Regions from separate parts of the Vreelandella sp. GE22 genome, predicted to be linked through region 3. Evidence: predicted binding sites of a transcription regulator. Region 3 holds the regulator's gene; each other region holds the start of a gene.
What was found. The regulator sigma-54, encoded in region 3, starts transcription at its own class of promoters, with help from an activator protein. The targets are predictions, from matches to a motif close to TGGCACNNNNNTTGCTNT.
Positions count from the first base shown of each region.

Region 1: ACWHRL_RS11395 (sugar phosphorylase) is a predicted target of sigma-54. The motif match lies at 2,527-2,544, and genes of this name have one in related genera.
Region 2: ACWHRL_RS11420 (HAD-IIB family hydrolase) is a predicted target of sigma-54. The motif match lies at 3,176-3,193, and genes of this name have one in related genera.

Region 1 covers NZ_OZ309110.1:2,401,234-2,407,608, reverse strand. Annotated here, with positions in the region: gene dsbG (thiol:disulfide interchange protein DsbG) at 1-625, opposite strand, end outside; gene ACWHRL_RS11395 (sugar phosphorylase) at 687-2,495, opposite strand; gene nrdR (transcriptional regulator NrdR) at 2,760-3,281, shown strand; gene ribD (bifunctional diaminohydroxyphosphoribosylaminopyrimidine deaminase/5-amino-6-(5-phosphoribosylamino)uracil reductase RibD) at 3,281-4,465, shown strand; gene ribBA (bifunctional 3,4-dihydroxy-2-butanone-4-phosphate synthase/GTP cyclohydrolase II) at 4,602-5,756, shown strand; gene ribH (6,7-dimethyl-8-ribityllumazine synthase) at 5,782-6,270, shown strand; gene nusB (transcription antitermination factor NusB) at 6,267-6,375, shown strand, end outside.
Region 2 covers NZ_OZ309110.1:2,410,563-2,416,937, forward strand. Annotated here, with positions in the region: gene ACWHRL_RS11410 (methyl-accepting chemotaxis protein) at 1-653, shown strand, start outside; gene ACWHRL_RS11415 (glycosyl transferase) at 905-2,125, opposite strand; gene ACWHRL_RS11420 (HAD-IIB family hydrolase) at 2,184-3,113, opposite strand; gene ACWHRL_RS11425 (OmpA family protein) at 3,539-4,609, opposite strand; gene ACWHRL_RS11430 (hypothetical protein) at 4,714-5,448, shown strand; gene ACWHRL_RS11435 (FlgO family outer membrane protein) at 5,453-6,043, shown strand; gene ACWHRL_RS11440 (O-antigen ligase family protein) at 6,077-6,375, opposite strand, start outside.
Region 3 covers NZ_OZ309110.1:2,126,118-2,132,492, reverse strand. Annotated here, with positions in the region: gene rapZ (RNase adapter RapZ) at 1-734, opposite strand, end outside; gene ACWHRL_RS10220 (PTS sugar transporter subunit IIA) at 780-1,250, opposite strand; gene hpf (ribosome hibernation-promoting factor, HPF/YfiA family) at 1,255-1,563, opposite strand; gene ACWHRL_RS10210 (RNA polymerase factor sigma-54) at 1,646-3,058, opposite strand; gene lptB (LPS export ABC transporter ATP-binding protein) at 3,164-3,913, opposite strand; gene lptA (lipopolysaccharide transport periplasmic protein LptA) at 3,924-4,415, opposite strand; gene lptC (LPS export ABC transporter periplasmic protein LptC) at 4,424-5,008, opposite strand; gene ACWHRL_RS10190 (KdsC family phosphatase) at 5,019-5,549, opposite strand; gene ACWHRL_RS10185 (KpsF/GutQ family sugar-phosphate isomerase) at 5,588-6,375, opposite strand, start outside.

The DNA of each region.
Region 1 (6,375 bases), 280 kb from region 3:
GCTGGTTATTGGTGTAAACCTGCTCCTCGATCGCGATCGCCTGGGCGGTGGCCTCGATAGGCTCGCCTTCGCTAAGCGCTTTCAAGGCGGCCGGCGGGTCATCGGCGGCGAGCAGCGTGGCGGCCAGCGCCGGGCTGTTGGGTGCCAAAATGCCGACCATGATGTGGCGAAGCTGGACCTCGCCGGCCTCGACCCAGGGCCGGGTTTGACGCCAAAGCTGCTTGCAGTAGCGACAGTTGGCATCGGTAAACATGTAGACCGTCCGGGGTGCTTCGCGGTCGCCATCCTGAATCCAGTGGCTCTGCACAAGGCTTTGCCAGGTCTGCGCTTCCAGCGGTACGCGCACAGAAGCCTCGAGCTGATCTTCGGTGACATTTTCACCCAGGCGATCCATCATCGTGCCGATAATGGCGTGCTCGCCATCCGGCGTCAGGTAGATGATCATCTCCTGACCTGGCGTGCTGGCGCCAAAGCCGGTAAGCCCGCCAGGGGCTTCGAAGCGTTCGTGAATCATGACGCCCTGATCGCGCAGCGCCTCGATGGGAGCGGGCAGTTCTGAGGCAACGCCAGGCGTCGCCCCCAGGCCTGCGCTTGCAAGCGCGGTGAGCAGTGATTTTTTAAACATGACCGGCATGGGGGTAGTGGCCTCAAGGGAGTGGGTCGTCGTGCAGCGCAGGTCGAGCGGTTCAACCCCCTTCGCGCACCAGCCAGCGAACGGCGTAGGGGGGCAGGGCTTGTTTCGGTATCCAGGCCTGCTCGCTATCGAGTGTTCGCCAGGTGTGCCGGTCGAGGGCGTCTGTCAGCGCCTTGTCGGCCTCATCGAGCGGGGCGGGCTTATCGGTCACGTTGAAAAGCGCCAGCAAGGTTCTACCTTCTTGAAGCGGGCCGCGCTCGATGGCCAGTACGTTGTCGCTTGTCGCGATAACGCGCTGGGCGGCGCCCGGATGAAAGCATGGCTCTGATCGGCGCTGCTTCAAAAATTCGCGTAGCGCAAAGAATATATCATGGGTCGGCGTCGTCGGGCTTTCCAGCAAAAGCTCCAGCTCATCGAGCGCCCAGTGGTGACGGTTGATCGAGCGCAGCCGTCCGCTTCGCTCTACGCCCTCGACGTCGTTGAGCGAGCCGGTCAGGGTGTGAATGTAAAGCGCGGGAATCCCCTGAAGCGTGAGCATGATCGCCTGGCTACACAAAAACCGTGCGATCTGCCAGGGGTCCGGTCCGCGGCGGGTGCCGCGCATTGCCTCGAACCAGGTGATGTTGATCTCGTAAGCCGTGTCGCTGCCGTCGGGGTTGCTGCGCATGCTGACAAAACCGCCGAAGCGGTGCATCAATTCAAGCAGCGCGTCGCGCTCGTGATCGGGTAGCAGGCCCTCCAGCGGGCGCACGCCGATGCCGTCATGGCTCGCGGTAAAGTTCAAGTAGGTGCAGTTGTCCGGAAGCGTGGGCAGGCTTGCAAGCCAGGCCTGTAGGGTCGAGGTTTCACCCCGGGTAAGGGTGTGCAACAAAAGTGGCGGCAGGGCGAACTGATACACCATGTGTGCCTCGTCCGCGGTTTTGACGGGCTCTGCTGCCTCCGGCAGTAGCCGCTCTAGGCCGAAGTAACTGATGTTCTCCGCGTGGGGCACGTTGGTTTCGGTGATCAACAGCGTCCCCGGGGCCACCTCGTCGACGATCGCGCGCAAAAGGCGCACCACGGTATGGGTTTCGGGCAGATGGATGCAGTTCGTGCCCAGGCGTTTCCATAAAAACGCCACGGCGTCGAGGCGGATGATGCGAATACCCTGCAGTAGATAGAAAAGCAGAATGCCCACGAATTCGAGCAGGACATCCGGGTTTTCGAAGTTCAGATCGATCTGGTCGTCGGAAAAGGTCGCCCACAGGTGGCGCGTGCCGCGCCGGGTGGCCACGGGCACCAACAGCGGGCTACTGCGTGGCCGGGTCACTTGGGAGACATCCGTCTGCGGGTCGGCCTCGATAAAGAAATCGCGCCCGGGTAGGCTCCCGGTCAGGTAGTCGACGAACCAGAGCGACTCCCGGGAGACGTGGTTGAGTACCAAATCGCCCATGAGGTCGAAGTGCTGGGCAATCTCGCGGATATGCGACCAATCGCCAAGCTCGGGATTGACTTCCCGGTAGTGAATGACCGAAAAGCCGTCGTCGCTGCTCCAGGGAAAGAAGGGCAGTACGTGCACGCCGCTAACGCAGTCGCCCAAGCGGTTGCGTAAAAAATCGCTGAGTACGGTAAGGGAAGGCTGATCCTCAGCGGTGATCGAGTCGCCATAGCTGATCACCCACTGATCCTTTTCGCTCCAAAGTGGTGCGTCGGGGGGTGCGTCGCTCACCCGGGCAACCGGCGTGCCGTCCTGGCTTTCGCCCCTTGCTCGGGCGTCGGCGTAGTACGCCAGGTGCTGGTTGATTCGCCGGACGACCTCGCCCGCGCGGTGGCCATAAAGGTGGGTCAAATAGCGGTGAAGCGTTTGCTCGAAAGGCGTCATGGCGCGTCCTCTTGTGATAGCTGTAACAAACGCTGCAGCTTGTGTGCCAAATCGTTACAATGCTAGGTTATGGCCGCGTCGATAGAAAAGGGTGAGGCGGCCCACGCATCTTGAACAGGTCCTTTTATGGCTGTTCAGTAGGCCTTTAAAAAGTCCTTTTTTAAAGGCCTACTCTTAAACGTATTGTGATCGATAGCGGGGCTTTTTTGAAAACGCGCGCAGGCGGCACAACGTGATTACTGCTCTAACCATAGGTTGACGGCCATGCATTGCCCTTTTTGTGGTGCTAATGATACTCGAGTCACCGACTCGCGCCTGGTGGCAGACGGCGACCAGGTGCGGCGGCGGCGCCAGTGCGCCAGCTGCCAGGAGCGCTTTACCACCTACGAAACCGCGGAGCTCATTATGCCGCGGGTGGTAAAATCCGATGGCTCCCGTGAAAGTTTCAACGAGGCCAAGCTACGCGCCGGCATGCTGCGCGCACTGGAAAAGCGCCCGGTCAGCGCCGAAGCCATCGAAGCGGCGGTCGAGCGCATTCGCCAGCAATTGCGTGCTCAGGGCGAGCGAGAAGTGAACGCCTGGGATATTGGCGAGGCGGTCATGAAAGCGCTGAGCGGGCTCGACCAGGTCGCGTACATCCGCTTTGCTTCGGTGTATCGCAAGTTTCAGGATCTGGACGAGTTTCGCGCCGAGATCGACCGGCTGGCGCAAAGCCCTAAAGAGGCCTCGAGTGCTACACCGGCAGGCGCTGATAATGAAGCGGTAAAGCCTGGCGGAGAGTCCTGATGAGCACAGCCTTTTCCCCCCGCGACCACGTCTATATGGCAAGAGCTCTTACGCTTGCCAAAAAGGGCCTTTATACCACTGACCCCAACCCGCGAGTGGGCTGTGTGATCGTTCGCTACGATGACGCGGGCGCCGAGGGCGAAGGGCGCGTGGTAGGCGAAGGCTTTCACGAGCGAGCAGGCGAGCCCCACGCGGAAGTGCATGCCCTTGATGCCGCCGGTGATAGTGCCCGCGGGGCGACCGCCTACGTTACGCTGGAACCTTGCTCTCACGTAGGCCGCACGGGCCCCTGCGCCGATGCCTTGGTGAGCGCCCAGGTAGCCCGGGTGGTAATCGCCATGGTCGACCCCAACCCGCAGGTCAGCGGCCAAGGGGTCGAGCGCTTGGAAAAGGCGGGTATCAAGGTCGAGACCGGGCTTTTGGCCTCAGATGCCCAGGCGCTCAATCCGGGGTTTATCTCGCGTATGCAGCGCGGGTTGCCATTCGTGCGCTTGAAAATGGCCATGAGTCTGGATGGGCGCACCGCCATGGGCTCGGGTGAGTCCCAGTGGATTACCGGACCCGAGGCGCGCCGCCAGGTACAGCGCCTACGCGCGCGCTCGAGCGCCATTTTGAGCGGCGTCGAGTCGATCATTTTGGATGATGCGCGCCTGACCCTGCGCGCCGAGCAGCTCGGCCTCGTTAACGGCGAGATAGTCGCCGCCCGCCAGCCGCTTCGTGTGATCATGGACTCGACGCTGCGCCTGCCGCTGGCGGCGGCCTGCCTGCAAGAGCCCGGCCAGACCCTGGTGGTCACCACCGAGCAGCACAGCGAAGAGAAACGCCGTAAACTGGAAGAGGCAGGCGCGCACATTCACGTAATGCCCGCTTTCGCGGCGGGCAGGGTGTCGCTTTCCGATATGCTGAGCTATTTGGCCTGCGAGTACGACGTCAACGAAGTGCTGGTAGAAACCGGCGCGACCCTGGCCGGGGCACTGCTCGATGCGCACCTGGTCGACGAGCTGCAGCTTTTTGTCGCGCCCACGCTTTTGGGGGGCGAAGCACGGCCGCTTTTCGCGCTGCCCGGGCTTACCGAAATGGCGCATCAAAAGCGCCTGGATATTCAGGATATCCGGGCGGTAGGGGAGGATTGGCGCATTATTGCCAAACCCCGCGATCTCGAGACCTGCGGTAACGCCGACTAAATCGCGCGCACGTTGAGAGGCGCTGACCAAGGGTTGGCGCTTGTGGCAAACGCGCTTAAACCTGGCGCGCGCGGGTCAGCCAAGGTACCCTTGCGCGCAAAATCGCACATAGTGCGGCTACTGTTTGGGAGATTCCATGGTGCACGCCTGTTCAGAGGGGCTGTCCCCGATTGCCGATCTGGTCGAAGATATCCGTCAGGGCAAAATGGTGATCCTCATGGATGATGAGGATCGCGAAAACGAAGGCGATATCATTATGGCGGCTGAAAAAGTTCAGCCCGAGCATATCAACTTCATGGCGCGCCACGCCTGCGGGCTGATCTGTATGCCCATGACGCGCGAGCGCTGCGAGCGGCTGGACCTGCCCTTGATGGTGGGTAAAAACGGCTCCGGTTTCGGCACCAAGTTCACCCTCTCCATCGAGGCCCGCGAAGGCGTGACGACCGGTATTTCGGCTGCGGATCGCGCGCGCACCGTACAGGCCGCGGCGGCCCCCAACGCGAAAGCGGCGGATATCGTCCAGCCCGGACACGTCTTCCCGTTGATGGCGGAGCCGGGCGGGGTGCTGCGCCGCGCCGGGCACACCGAGGCGGCCTGCGATTTGGCGGCACTTGCCGGGTGTGACCCGAGCGGGGTGATCTGTGAGATCATGAACGACGATGGCAGCATGGCGCGCCGCCCCGAACTCGAGGCGTTCGCCAACACCCACGGTATCAAGATGGGCACCATCGCCGATCTGATTCACTACCGCATGGTCAACGAGCAAACCGTCGATCTAATCGAAGCCACGCCGGTATCGACCACTCACGGCGAGCTGACGCTGCACGTGTTTCGCGACCGCCTGCAGGGCAGCCACCACCTGGCGCTGGTCAAAGGGCGACCCGCCCCGGAAGAAATCACCACGGTGCGCGTTCACCTGGCCGATACACTGCGCGACGTGCTGGGGCTGACCCAGGCGTCGTCCTATCGTTGGCACGCGCATCGGGCGCTCGATGAGATCGCCACGGCCGAGGCGGGCGTGCTGGTACTGATCGACGAAGGGTATCCGGCCCAGGATCTCAAGGATCAGTTGGAGCTGTTTTTGGGCCGCGTACAGCCACCGCGCACCAGCGACTCCGACGGCTCCGGTAATTACATGACCATCGGCACCGGCTCGCAGATTCTGCGCCATCTGGGCGTAGGCAAGATGCGCCTTCTCAGTTCGCCGTGGAAATTTTCAGCGCTTTCCGGGTTCGATCTCGAAGTCGTCGAGCTCGTAGGACCCGAAAGCGGCACTGAACCCACGTCTTGATAGATGATTAAGTAGGATTAAATAGATGCAATCCCTTTCGCAAGTTGAAGGCAGTTTTGTCGATGTCGACGGCCGCTACGTGATCGTCGTAGGGCGTTTCAACCACCACGTGGTCGATAGCCTGGTCGAAGGCGCCGTGGACAGTCTGACGCGCCACGGCGTCGACGCTGACAATATCCATATCGTGCACGTGCCCGGCGCCTGGGAGCTTCCTCTGGCGGTCAAGCGGGTACTCAAAACCATCAAGCCCGAGGCGGTGATTGCGCTGGGCGCGGTGATTCGTGGCGGTACGCCGCACTTTGAGTACGTGGCGGGCGGCTGCAACACGGCCATCAACCATCTTCAGCTCGAGTTCGATACGCCCATCGCCAATGGCGTGCTGACCGTGGAGTCCATCGAGCAGGCGATCGAGCGCGCCGGCACCAAGGCGGGTAATAAAGGCACCGAAGCGGCCATGGCCGCCATGGAAATGGTGTCGCTGCTGCGCGCGCTCCCTCTTGGAGAGAGTTCATGAGCGAGCGTCAGCCAAGCGCTGCCCAGCAGGCGCGCCGCGCCGCCCGAGAACTGACCGTGCAGGCGCTTTACCAGTGGGAAATGACCGGCAAGTCGGCCTCCACCG
Region 2 (6,375 bases), 280 kb from region 3:
ACGCCGACCACGCGCGCCAGTTGGCCGCCTCCACGGCCTCCAACGCGCAGCGCGGCAGCGACGCCATGACCAACGTGGTCAGCACGATGGATGCCATCAACGAAAGCTCGTCGCAGATGAGCAGCATCGTCGACACGATCGACGGCATCGCGTTTCAGACCAATATTCTGGCGCTCAATGCCTCGGTCGAGGCCGCCCGCGCCGGCGAGCAGGGCCGCGGGTTTGCCGTAGTAGCCAACGAGGTGCGCCAACTGGCCAGCCGCTCGGCAGCGGCGGCCCAAGAGATCAAGAAACTGATCGAAGAATCCGGCGTGAAAGTGACCGGCGGCAGCCAGCAGGTACGCGATACCGGCGATGTCATCAGCAGCGTGGTGGGCGACATTCAGCAGCTCAGCACGCTGGTACAGGAGATCGCGGCGGCGACCAAGGAACAAAGCAGCGGTATCGAGCAGGTCAACGAAGCGGTCACTCAGATGGATCAGATGACCCAGCAAAACGCCGGGCTGGTTCAGGAGAGCAACCACGCCACCCAAGCGCTGGCCCAGCTCAGCATGGAGCTGCGCGACCGGGTAACGCACTTTCGTATCCACGACGCCGCGCCGCAAACGCCGCAGCGCCTGCCCAGCGCCAACACTCCCCCTAGCGACTTCTAACGCCTGTCGCTCATAAGGCTGGCCTTTTCAGGCCAGCCTTTTTTCTGGCACCGCCCCCAGCCGCGCTTTACGCGGCATCGCTGGTTAAAGCCTGCGCCTACGGTGGATGGGCCTATCGTAGGAGCCCCATTCTATTGGGCGATGGAAGGCATGGCCTTCCATCGCTGACGAGGCCACGTTTTAGAAATTACCCACTGAAACCTGCTCTTGCCATTAGGCCTGAATACGTTCTTGCTAGACCTACGTTCTTGCTAGACCTTGCCCTGATTGTCCAACTCGACCGCTTCGTGCATGCGCGCCAGTAAATCCGGTACGGCGGCCTGGACGCGGCTCCAGCTGGGGATAAAGGGACGTTCGCGTGGGTTTTCCAGAAACAGGTTGCCCGCCTCCAGCAGGTTGCTGGCAAAAAGCTCGACCGCCTGCTCTTCACTGTGGCGGTCAAGACTCAGTCCGTTCATGGTGGCGTCGTGGTCGTAGGCTTCAATCAAATCGAGCGCCAGGCGATAATAGGTCGCCTTGAGCGTGCGGAAATCCTCGCTGCTAAAACTCACGCCCTGGGTGGCGAGTTTGCGGTAAAGCGCTTTGGCGATATCCAGACTCATGCGGTTGAGCCCACCGCTTGCGTCTTCTTCGCTGACGGGTTGGTGTTTATGGTCGTAGGCATCGGCGATGTCCACCTGGCAGATCTGGCGCATCGAATAGTTGCGCTGAAGCTCCGAGAGCACGCCTATCTCGAGCCCCCAATCCGCCGGAATACGAATGCCTTCCAGCACGTCACGGCGCATGGCGAACTCGCCGGAGAGCGGGTAGCGAAAGCTGTCCAGATAATCCAGATACGGCAGCGGCCCGCAGACGGTTTTAAGAGCGCGCAGAAGCGGTGTAACCATTAGCCGAGAGACGCGGCCGTTGAGTTTGCCTTCGGCAATACGCGGGTAGTAGCCCTTACAGAAACTGTAGTTGAAGCGCGGATGCGCCACCGGGTACATCAAGCGCGCCAGCAGCCCACGGTCGTAGGTCAAAATATCGCAGTCGTGAAGCCCCACTACCGTCGAGCGGTTCGAGGCGAGCATATAGCCCGCGCAGTACCACACGTTGCGCCCTTTACCCGGCTCCAGCGCCCCCAGACCGTGCTCTTCGAGTTCGCTGTCTAGCGCGCGCAGGCGCGGTCCGTCGTTCCAAAGGATGCGCGTATGCTGCGGCAGACGGGAGAAAAACTCCCGGGCGTACAAGAACTGTTCGCGGTCGGCCCGGTCGAGTCCGATCACGATTTCGCCAAGGTAGGGAACGTGTTTGAGCTCGTCGATGATCGCCGACAGCGCCGGCCCCTCGAGCTCGGAAAAAAGCGACGGCAGGATGAGCCCCATGGGGCGGCGCTCGGCAAAGCCAGCCAGGTCTTTCTCGAGATCCTCGACGGGACGCCGCGTCAAGTTGTGAAAGTCCGTCACTAAACCGTTTTGATGAAAATCGCTCATAGTGTGCCCTCTCTGGCGTATCGTCCGGTGTTGACCTTAAAAGGCCCCAAGACTCAATTTATTCCGTCGTGGCGTCGTCTTCGGCCACGGCCAAGCGTTCGTCTGCCTGGCCCCACCAGTACATGAGGCCCTCGACCCAGCCCTCGGGGCCCTCTGCGCTGGTGCGATATAAAAGCGGGTTAGCGGGGGCCACGGTCAAGCGATGACGCCCCTTGATGACCACCGCCTGGTTCACGGCCTCGAGCATTTCGATATCGTTGGGCCCATCGCCAAGACCCAGGCTGAGCGGTGCCCGCCCGCGCAGGGCGCTAAAGCGCTTGATCAGCCAGTTCACGGCACTGCCTTTGTCCGAGGCCGCGCCCATTACATGATGAAAACGCCCGCCCTGGGTCAGCGCCAGGCCATCGCTTTCAAGCGCTTGACGAAAGCCCTCCAACGCCTTGTCATCATCCTCCCAGATTAGCGGCTCGCTGCCTTCGCGCTGGCGTGCGGCGTTGGCGCGCGTCTCGTCCAGCCCGGTCAGTTCGATGAGCCGCTCAACGGACATCTCGCCCATACGGGTAAAGCGCACGCCCAAGCGCTCACGCCATACGTTTAGTCGCGCGCGAATGAAGCGGGCATCCACCCCGGTATGCTTGATGACGATGCCGTCCCTGGCGTCGCCCGGACGGTCCAGGCTTGGATGGCACCAGCCCGGCGGCAGGCCGATCACCGCGCCGTTTTCAGCGACAAAGGGGGTGGAAGTGAGCTTAAGGGCCTCGCGCAGCGGAATCAGCTCGGCGCGGGTCTTACTGGTCACGGGGATAACGGGCACCCCCAGCTCGCCTAGCCGGATGAGCGACGCCCTGGCCGGAGAAAAATCGTAGCTGTCATGGTCCAGCAAAGAGCCGTCCAGGTCCGTTACCAGCAATCGCGGTTCGAAGGCGGGGTCCAGCGCTCTGCTACCAGGCGCTTGGGCCGATCGTTGTGATGGGACGTGTTCCGGCATGGCGTACCTGCTCATGTTTTTAGGCCACCCGATCTTGACGAGCGGCGGTGTGAATCAGCCACCAAGCAGATTACGTGCCACACAGCGTATTTTCTTTACTTTCAAAAAGATAAAAAACGAGCGCTGCGATCGAAAGTTCCGAGCACCAGAACGGGGCAGACACTTTGCACCACATTGATGCAAATTAAACCCTGCATTCTGACTCTTTGCCTGTGGGTTATCACTGAAAAACAGGGAAACTTGAACAAGGCTTTAACAAAGTATAAAAAAACTTTCAAAAATGCTTGGCAGAAACGCCAAAATGTCTATACTCGAATTGTACCTGCTGGCGGCCTTGTACACCCCTCACCTGACGCCAGCAGAATACACCGAGCCAAGCCCTTAGTGACCCGCCCTCCCCCGGCGGGTCTTTTTTTGCCGGTAAATTACTCCACGTGGATGACGACCTCGACCCGGCGGTTTCTCGCGCGTCCATCCGCCGTAGTGTTGTCCTCGAGCGGGCGCGTCGCAGCGAGCCCCACCGCTCGCAACCGCGAGGCCTCTACGCCGGCTGCCTCAAGCGCTTCGACAATGGCGATGGCCCTGGCGCTGGAAAGCGCCCAGTTGGAGGAAAACTCCGGCGTATTGATCGATTGGCTATCCGAGTGGCCCTCGACCCATACCTCGCCATCAAAACGCTGAATGGTCGCCAGTAGGCTATCCACCAGAGAAGCGCCGCTTTCGGTGAGATCCGAGGTGGCCGAGGGAAACAGCAGCTGATCCTGCACGCGCAGGCTAATCCCTTCGGCGACACGCGCTACTTCGACCCCCTCTAAACTTGGCAGATAAAGCGAGTCGGCGACGCGCTCGTTTAAGCCTTCGGCGGCGCTCACCGCTCCTTCGATGGCCTCTTCGCTCAAGGCAATCGCGTTTACCGGTGGCTGATCGGTTAGAATCACCATGTAGTCGGCCAGGGCCGAGTTGCCCGTTAGACGCGTATCGTTGCCCTGGCGTGCCGTGGCCTGGGCGGTAAAGAGCGGCGTGGGAAGCAGCCACTCAAAAACCGGCGCAGGCTCGTCAATATCCAGCGCATCGACTTGAGCGCCAGGCGCTTGGCGGGCCAAAAGCGCAGGGGGTGTAAGGGCTTCTACCGGCACTTCCGCCGGCGACGCTATAGGCCTGCGAGGTAACGGCCCCACCACGCCAAGCGAGGCGCTAATGGCGGCGGGACTTAGCCCCCTCGCCGCCGGGGCGGGGGTACGCTCTAGCGTTTCCGGCAATGGCACGCGAAGCTCGGGCTGCTGAGTGTCCGGCGCGTCGCTGGTCGATAAATCCAGCGGATCGTCGTTTGACCAGCCAGGGCTTACATTCGCTGCGGCGATAATGATCACAAAAAGCGCGACGAGCAGCGTCATGATGTCGATATAGCTGATCATCCAGCCGCTGTTGCCATCGTCCGACGGGTACGCGGACAGCAACGAGTCATGGCGCGGACCTCCGCGGTGGTCTTCAAGCATAGGTGTCTCTACTCATTCAAGTTTTCTACCCGTTGGCCGATGGAATATAGACGTGGTCGACAAGTCTATCAAAAACACCTTTTGTGAAGAGAAGGAACTAGCCGGTGTATACCCGCCTTTTAGCTGGAACAACGCGTTTGGGAGGCGCGCTTGGCGTGGGACTGTTGAGTCTTACCCTGAGCGGCTGCTTTTACGCCAATACCTCGCAAGCGCCGATTGCGACGACCTATCCCTATTCCGAGCAACAGCGCATGCAGGCCGCTCACCATTGGGAAATACTCGCACGCCATGAAGCGGGCCAGATCCTTCAGCGCGAGCGCGTACGGTTTCGCGACCTACACATTCAAAACCCGGAGCCGGACGGCTATGTAGCTTACAGCGGTGGCGAGTTTGGCCGCGGTTTCCGCACCTTTTTGACCAGCGAGCTGGTCACCCGAGGCGCCAACGTGACGATGAACCCCACCGATAATAGCGCTGAGGTCGTTATTGATGTCGAGGTCGTCGAGCATCGCGATCGCGGCTTTATCCGCCCGCCGGTCGGCGCGTTCACCGCACTAACGGCGGGCATCGCCGTGGCTACGATTCCGATCAACCGTTGGAGCGAACCGGCGCTGGGGCTGATTCCGGCGGGGGTCGCGGCGGATATCACCAGCGGCAGCTGGACGCACACCGGCAACGAAGAGATCATTGTCACGACGCAGATCGTCGATGGCGAGCGCATCCTGTACTCCTCTTCGAATATCTACTACATCAATAAGGGTGATCGCCACCAATACGCGCCGCGCCGGGTATACCATACCCCTGTCGAGCCCTCTATCCCACTCACCAACACCTGGTAAGGCCATGCACGCAATGATTTCTTCACCGTTTGCCTTCATTACGCGCCGTCCCCCTTGGCGCCGGGCGCTTTTTGTCCTGAGCGTGCTGTTACTGAGCGGCTGCGCGGGCATCAACCAGCGACATGCCAACCCGCCCCCGCCGCCACCGGATCTGTCCGACCTGGCCCACGAGGCCGCGATGACCATGATCGCCAACAATCCGGACTTGACCCGGTATAGCCCGATGATCGCGGCTACTTTCGTCAGCATCGATAATCTGACTCAGTCGTCGACCTTTGGGCGGATCAGCTCGGAAATCATGGCCTCGGCCCTTGCCCAGCAGGGTATGCAGGTGCGCGAAGTCAAAATGCGCGACAGCATGTTCATCGAAGAGAGCGTCGGCGAGCTGATTCTTTCCCGCCAGGTTCAGCGGCTAAGCGCGCAGAACAACGCGCGCTCGATCTTGATGGGCACCTACGCCCAAGGGCAGGATTTTATCTACGTGAGTACCCGTGTGGTGCGGGCAGGCGACGCCATGGTACTGGGCAGCGCCGATTTCAAACTGCCGATCAACAACAACGTGCTCAGCCTGCTCGAGGGTCAAGGCGGCTGGTAACGCTAATGGCACGGCCATTAGCGCACCTTGCGCTTACGGCCGTGCTTGACGGGCGGCACGCTTTTGGTAAGCGCTAAAACTCCCCCACCAAAGCGCTAGCCAAAAAGCGTAAAACATGGCGCCGCTGTTGTGCGCTAAAAATGTTTGGGAAAGGCCGAAATCGATATACGCTACCGGCAGCAGCGTGCCGGCCACGGCCAGCGAGCGTACCTCTAAATTCGGATGGTTGAGCCCGGAGGCGAACATTTTAAGCGGAATGATGTAAAGCGCCAGCAGAACCAAAAGTCCCACCGCCCCGCGTTTGGCGGCGGCGTCGATAAAGTCGTTATGGG
Region 3 (6,375 bases):
ATGTAGCTGCGCTGGCTGCTCTGGTAGGCCGGAAGCCACTTCTCCAGCCAGTTGAGAATATCCATGCCCATCTCATCGACGACCGGATAGGCCTCTAAAAAGGTGGCAATCTCGGCGTCGCGCCCGGTGAAGTGTCTAAGCGTCGGGTCCCAGTAAGGGTTGGGCAGACAGCGGATATCGAACACGATATCCGCGTCCAGCGGCACTCCCCGCTTGTAGCCAAACGACTCGAGCGTCAGGGTGAGCTGGCTCTGGCGCTGGTGGCCCAGCTGGTCGGTGATCCGTCCGCGCAAATCGTGCACCGTCAGCCGCGAGGTGTCGATCATTAGATCCGCCAGTTCGCGGATGCCAAAAAGCGTCTCTTCCTCCTTGGCGATCGCTTCTTCCAGGGTCATCCCGCTGTCCCGGGTCAGCGGGTGGCGCCGGCGCGTGGCCGAATAGCGCTCGAGCAAAATCCGGGCGTCGGTGGTGAGATAAATCACCTGTACGCGGGTACTGCCGGATTTGATGTCCTGAAGCAGCGCCGGAAAGCGCTCCAGGGCGGTGGGCAGGTTGCGCGCGTCGATACTGACCGCCAGGTGCGTGCGCTCGCCTTGTTGTCTTAGCTCATCGACCAGTGAACCCAGCAGCATGGCCGGCAAGTTGTCGATGGCGTAGTAGCCCAGGTCCTCCAGCGCCTGAAGCGCAATAGACTTTCCCGACCCGGAGCGGCCGCTGATAATCACCAGTTGCATAGTGTTTCTCTTCGGTCTGTAGGGCTGGGTGGGTAGGGCCTTTATTTAGCTGCCCGTTTGCTCGCGAATTTTGGCGGTGACGATCTCCAAAAGCTCGCGCTGGCTCTCGCATTTGCGAAACTGCGCGCGCGTGGCGGCGTCATTCATGATGGTGGCAACCTGACCCAACAGCGCAAGGTGGGTGTCGTCGGCCTCTTCCGGCACCAGCAGTACAAACACCAAATCCACCGGGTCACCGTCGATGGCGTCGAAATCCACCGGTTCGGCAAGCTTTAGAAAGCCGGCGATAGGGGCGCTGCAGTGAGGGCTGCGGGCATGGGGAATCGCGACCCCATTACCAATGCCGGTACTGCCTAATCGCTCGCGGCCTATCAGACGGCTGAACACTTCCTGGCTATCCAGGCTGGGCGTATTTTGGGCGATGAAGGTGCTGAAGAACTCCAGCACGCGCTTTTTGCTGCCCCCGGGGACGTCGAACAGCACGCGCTCCGGGGGGAGTATGGTTTCCAGGGTCATCGATTTAACGCACGCCAGCGCCCTGGGCGCGAGCTTGTGCTTTTTCCTTGTGTTTTACGAGTTGGCGGTCGATTTTGTCGGCCAGCGCGTCAATGGCGGCGTACATGTCGTTGTCCTGGGCTTCGGCGTGCAAATCGGCGCCGGCCGCATGGAGGGTGCAGGCGGCCTGCTGACGCTCTTTCTCGATGGAAAGCGTGACATGAACGGTGGTGATATTGTCGTAGTGACGCTCGATACGTTCGAGTTTTTCATTAACGTAATCGCGCAGAGCGTCGGTCAGTTCCAGGTGATGGCCCGTAATATTGACTTGCATCGACGTACTCCTAATCCAGGACTGTCCTTTGATTGTAACCCTTTTTCTACCGTTGCAAAGCCCCGGCGGCCAGTTTCACTTTTTAACGCAAACGCCGCCGTTCGCTGGAGGAGGGAATCCCCATGGCCTCGCGGTATTTTGCCACCGTGCGCCGCGCTACGCTAATACCGCCATCTTCCAATAGTGACACCAGGCGGCTGTCCGAGAGCGGCTTGCCCGGCGTCTCTTCTTGAATCAGTTTTTTCAACCGGGCGCGGATCGCCGTGCTGGAGTGGCTGTCGTTGCCATCATGACCGCTCACCTGGCTCGAGAAGAAGTACTTGAGCTCGAATACGCCGCGGGGGGTGTGAATGTATTTTTGCGTCGTCACCCGTGAAATCGTCGACTCGTGCATCTCCACGGCCTCGGCGATATCGGCGAGTATCAAGGGTTTCATGGCCTCTTCGCCGCGCTCCAAAAAGCCAAGCTGGCGGGCGATGATCTCGCGACCGACGCGTAACAGCGTATCGTTGCGACTCGAAAGGCTCTTGATCAGCCAGCGAGCCTCTTGTAGGTGCTCTTTTAAAAACTGGTTGTCCTGGCTCTTGTCCGCCCGCTTGATCAGGCTTGCGTAATCAGGCTGGACGCGCAGCCGCGGAAGCGCCTCGGGGTTGAGCTCGAGGTGCCAGCCTTCGTTATCGTGGCGTACCACTAGATCCGGAGTGATGTAGCTATCGTTGGTGATGCCATATGCGCTGCCCGGGCGCGGGTCCAGGCTTCTGATCAGTCCGATGACGTCATCGAGTTGCTCGTCGTCAAGCCCCAGGCGGCGCTTCAAAAGGCGCATGTCGTCCTTGCCGAGCGCTTCGAGAAACTGGCGCACCAGGCGCTTGGCGGGCACCAGAAGCGGCGTGTCGTCGGCCAGGGTGGCGAGTTGGAGCATCAGACATTCGCGAAGGTCGCGGGCGAAAACGCCGGTGGGTTCGAACTGCTGCATACGCATCAGCGTGTTTTCTACCTCGCGCTGACTCAAACCCTCGAGCCCCTGGGCCTTGAGCCCTTCGCGAATATCGTTGAGAGGCTGGGTGAGGTAGCCGTTGGGGTCCAGCGCGTCGATCAGGCTTTCGGCAATGGCGTATTCGCGCTCACTGGCGTCGGTCATGGCCAGCTGCCAAAGCAGGTGGCCATGCAGGCTTTGGCCTGCTGCCTGGCGCTCGAAATCCGGCCCCTCACTGCCGGCGCTGGCCGCCATGTCCTGATAGGTGTCGGACCACTCGCTATCGATGGAGAGTTCGCTGGGGATGCTCTCTTCCCATTCGGCTTCGGCGGTCTCGGTCACGCTCTCTTCGCCAAACTCGTCCTCTTGTTCCAGCAACGGGTTGGCGTCGAGCGCCTGCTGGATTTCCTGGCGAAGATCGAGGGTGGAAAGCTGTAGCAGGGCAATGGCCTGCTGCAGTTGAGGCGTCATGGTCAGCTGCGTGCCGACACGCAGCTGTAAAGAGGCTTTCATGACCATTGAAGAACCACTCGTTACTCGTAAAGCTCCACCCTAGTGCGAGTTGGGGTCCGGCGCAAGTGCAATAAATATGCCACTACACGGAACTTTAGGATTGGCGATGGTTTAGAGGCGGAAATCGGCGCCCAGATAGACCTCACGAACCTTCTGGTTATTCAAAATGGCGGTTGAGTCACCGCTTGCAATGATGTGGCCGTCACCCACGATATAGGCGATATCGCAGATATCCAGCGTCTCGCGCACGTTGTGGTCGGTGATTAGCACCCCGATGTGGCGTGCCTTGAGGGCCAGGATGATCGACTTGATCTCGCCGACCGAGATTGGGTCGACCCCGGCGAAGGGTTCGTCGAGCAAAATGAACGCGGGGTCGGTGGCAAGCGAGCGGGCAATCTCCACGCGGCGGCGTTCGCCGCCGGAAAGACTCATGCCCAGGTTGTCGCGGATATGGGTGATGTGGAAATCGTCGAGCAATTGCTCCAGGCGCGCCTCCCGGGCGCGGCGGTCCAGCTCCTTGCGCGTTTCCAGAATCGCCATGATGTTATCGGCCACCGACAGCTTGCGAAAAATCGATGCCTCCTGGGGGAGGTAGCCGATGCCGGCGGTGGCGCGTTCGTGCATCGGTGCCCGGGTCAGGTCGCGCTCGTCGATTCCTACCGTGCCGGCATCGGCCTTGACCAGGCCCACGATCATATAAAACGAGGTGGTCTTGCCCGCCCCGTTGGGCCCGAGTAGGCCCACCACGCTGCCCTGGGTGATCTCCAGGTTGATGTCTTTTACCACCCGGCGGCGCTTGTAGCTTTTGGCGAGATGGCGGGCGTGAAGCGTTTTGACCGCCCCAGATTGCGTGCTCGACACGGTCATTCTCCTATTGCGCGGGCTGTAGCGTCATGCGGATGCGCTGGTTGTCGCTACCGCTAACGTCTGAGCGCGCCTGAACCACTTCGCGGTCGATGAAGTACTCAAGGCGCCCGCCCTGAAAGCGGTCGGCTCGCTGGTGGAGTTCGGCCTGGTCGATAAGCTCGATGCGCCGTTCGCTGACGTGGTAGACGATACGCCGCGCCCAACCTTCCATCGGGCCTTCGTCGTTTTCGAGCTGATTACGAAGGTAGGCGCGCTCGCCGGTGGCCACTGCCTGGGAAAGCTCGCCGGCGTCGTTGCGCGAGATTTCGACACGGTCGCCGCGAATCTGCATTTCCCCCTGGCGGATATCCACATTGCCGGAGTAGACGGCGGTACCCGCGCGCTGATCAAGATCGAGCCGGTCGGCTTCGACTTCGACGGGGGCTTGGCTTGTCTGGGCGGCGGCGCTCAAAGGCAGGGCCAGTACCAATAGCGCGGTACGTAAAAACGGGTGCATAACGACTCCTAAGGCGTTGAGCGGGCAGGCGGGTGAGTGCCGCGTACGTTATCGGTGAGCCGGACCTGGCTCGTGTCGAGCCAGACATCCATGCGGTTGGCGCTCATCTGCTGAGGGGGCTGCTGTAAAAGGGCCGGTGCCTCGGTGTAGGCGTGGCGGTCGACGCCATCGTAGTGTAACCGCTCGGTGTCGAGCTGCCAGCCCTCCTCCGGGGCGAGCAGTCTGGCCGAGCCCTCCATGACCAGCGACTGACGCTCGTTTTGCAGTATGCCGTGGTCGGCGCTGGCGAGCCACTGGCGCTGGTCGGAATCGAATAGCGTCGCGCGCGGCGCGTCGACCTCGGTCAGCGCTTGCTGAGGTGTATGTACCAGGTGCGGCGTTCGAAGGTGCTGTGTGACGCCGCCGGTTTCGCCAAACAGCGTAAGCTCGGCATTTTCCAGCACATGGCCGGGTTCCTCGCGCTGTACGTCCGGGTCGACCTCGACGACCTCCGGCCCGCGCGGGTCGAGCCAGACGAGCCAGGCCCCCAGCGCAATGACCAGCGCCGGTAGCCACAGGCGTTTTCTGATCCGCGTTATCGTCAAACCCGCCATCGCGTTGCCTCTAGAGGTAGGTGTCCATCACCGCGTCCCAGTGGCCCTGGGTCATCAGCAGCGTATCGCAAATTTCGCGCACCGCGCCGTGGCCGCCAAGTGAGTCGGTGATCCAGTCGGCGTGGGTATGCATGTAGTCCGGCGCGTTGGGCACGGTAATGCCGACACCGGCCCGTTTGATGCAGCCAAGATCGGGCAGATCGTCGCCGCAATAGGCCACCTGATCGAGGGTGATGTCCAAACGCTTACAGAGCGCTTTAAGGGTATCGAGCTTGTGCTCGACGCCTTGATAGACGTGGGTGATCCCTAGCGACTTCGCGCGTTGGCTGACCATGGGCGAATCTCGGCCGGTGATCAGCGCGACGTGAAAACCGGCGCGCTTCAAAAGCTTGAGGCCGTGGCCGTCCTGGGTGTGAAAAGCCTTGATCTCGACACCGTCGGCCTGAAAGTAGAGGCGGCCGTCGGTGAGTACTCCGTCCACGTCGATCGCGAGCAGGCGAACGTGGCGGATGCGGTCGTTTAAAGCATCGGGTACGGCCATGGAGTCTCCTTTATAGCGGTATTGGGACTGAGTACGGTTTAAATCACGCCGCTCGAAAGCAGGTCGTGCATGTGTAAGGCACCAATGGGGCGCTCGTGTTCATCGACCACCGCAAGCGCAGTAATGCGGCTATCCTCCATCAGGCGGACGGCCTCGGCGGCGAGCATGTCCGGGCGGATGCGCTTGCCCGGACGAGTCATGACCGTATCGACGCTGATGACACGTAAATCGTGGTGTTCGTCGAGGGTCCGGCGCAGGTCACCGTCGGTGTAAACGCCGGCCAGTCGGCCCTGGGCGTCGACCACGCAGGTAAAGCCAAGCCCCTGGCGGGTGATTTCCAAAAGCGCATCGCGAAGCGGGCTGCCCAAGGGGACCGTCGGCAGACGCTCGCCGCTGTGCATCAGATCCTTCACGCGCAGAAGCAAACGCTTGCCAAGGCTGCCACCGGGGTGGGAAAGTGCGAAGTCCTCCGCAGTAAAGCCCCGCGCCTCCAAAAGCGCGACTGCCAGCGCGTCCCCCAGCGCCAGGGCCGCGGTGGTCGAGCTGGTCGGCGCCAGGTCGAGCGGGCACGCCTCCCGGGCCACGCCGCTATTCAGATGGGCGTCGGCGTGGGTGCCAAGCGTGGACTCGGGGCGGCCGGTCATGCTGATCAAAGGCACGCCCAAACGCTTCAAAAGCGGCAAGAGGGCGGTGACCTCGGCGGTTTCGCCGGAATTCGAGAGCGCGATGACCACATCCGAGCGGGTGATCATCCCCAGGTCGCCGTGGCTCGCTTCACCCGGGTGGACGAAAAAGGCCGGCGTGCCGGTGCTGGCAAGCGTGGCCG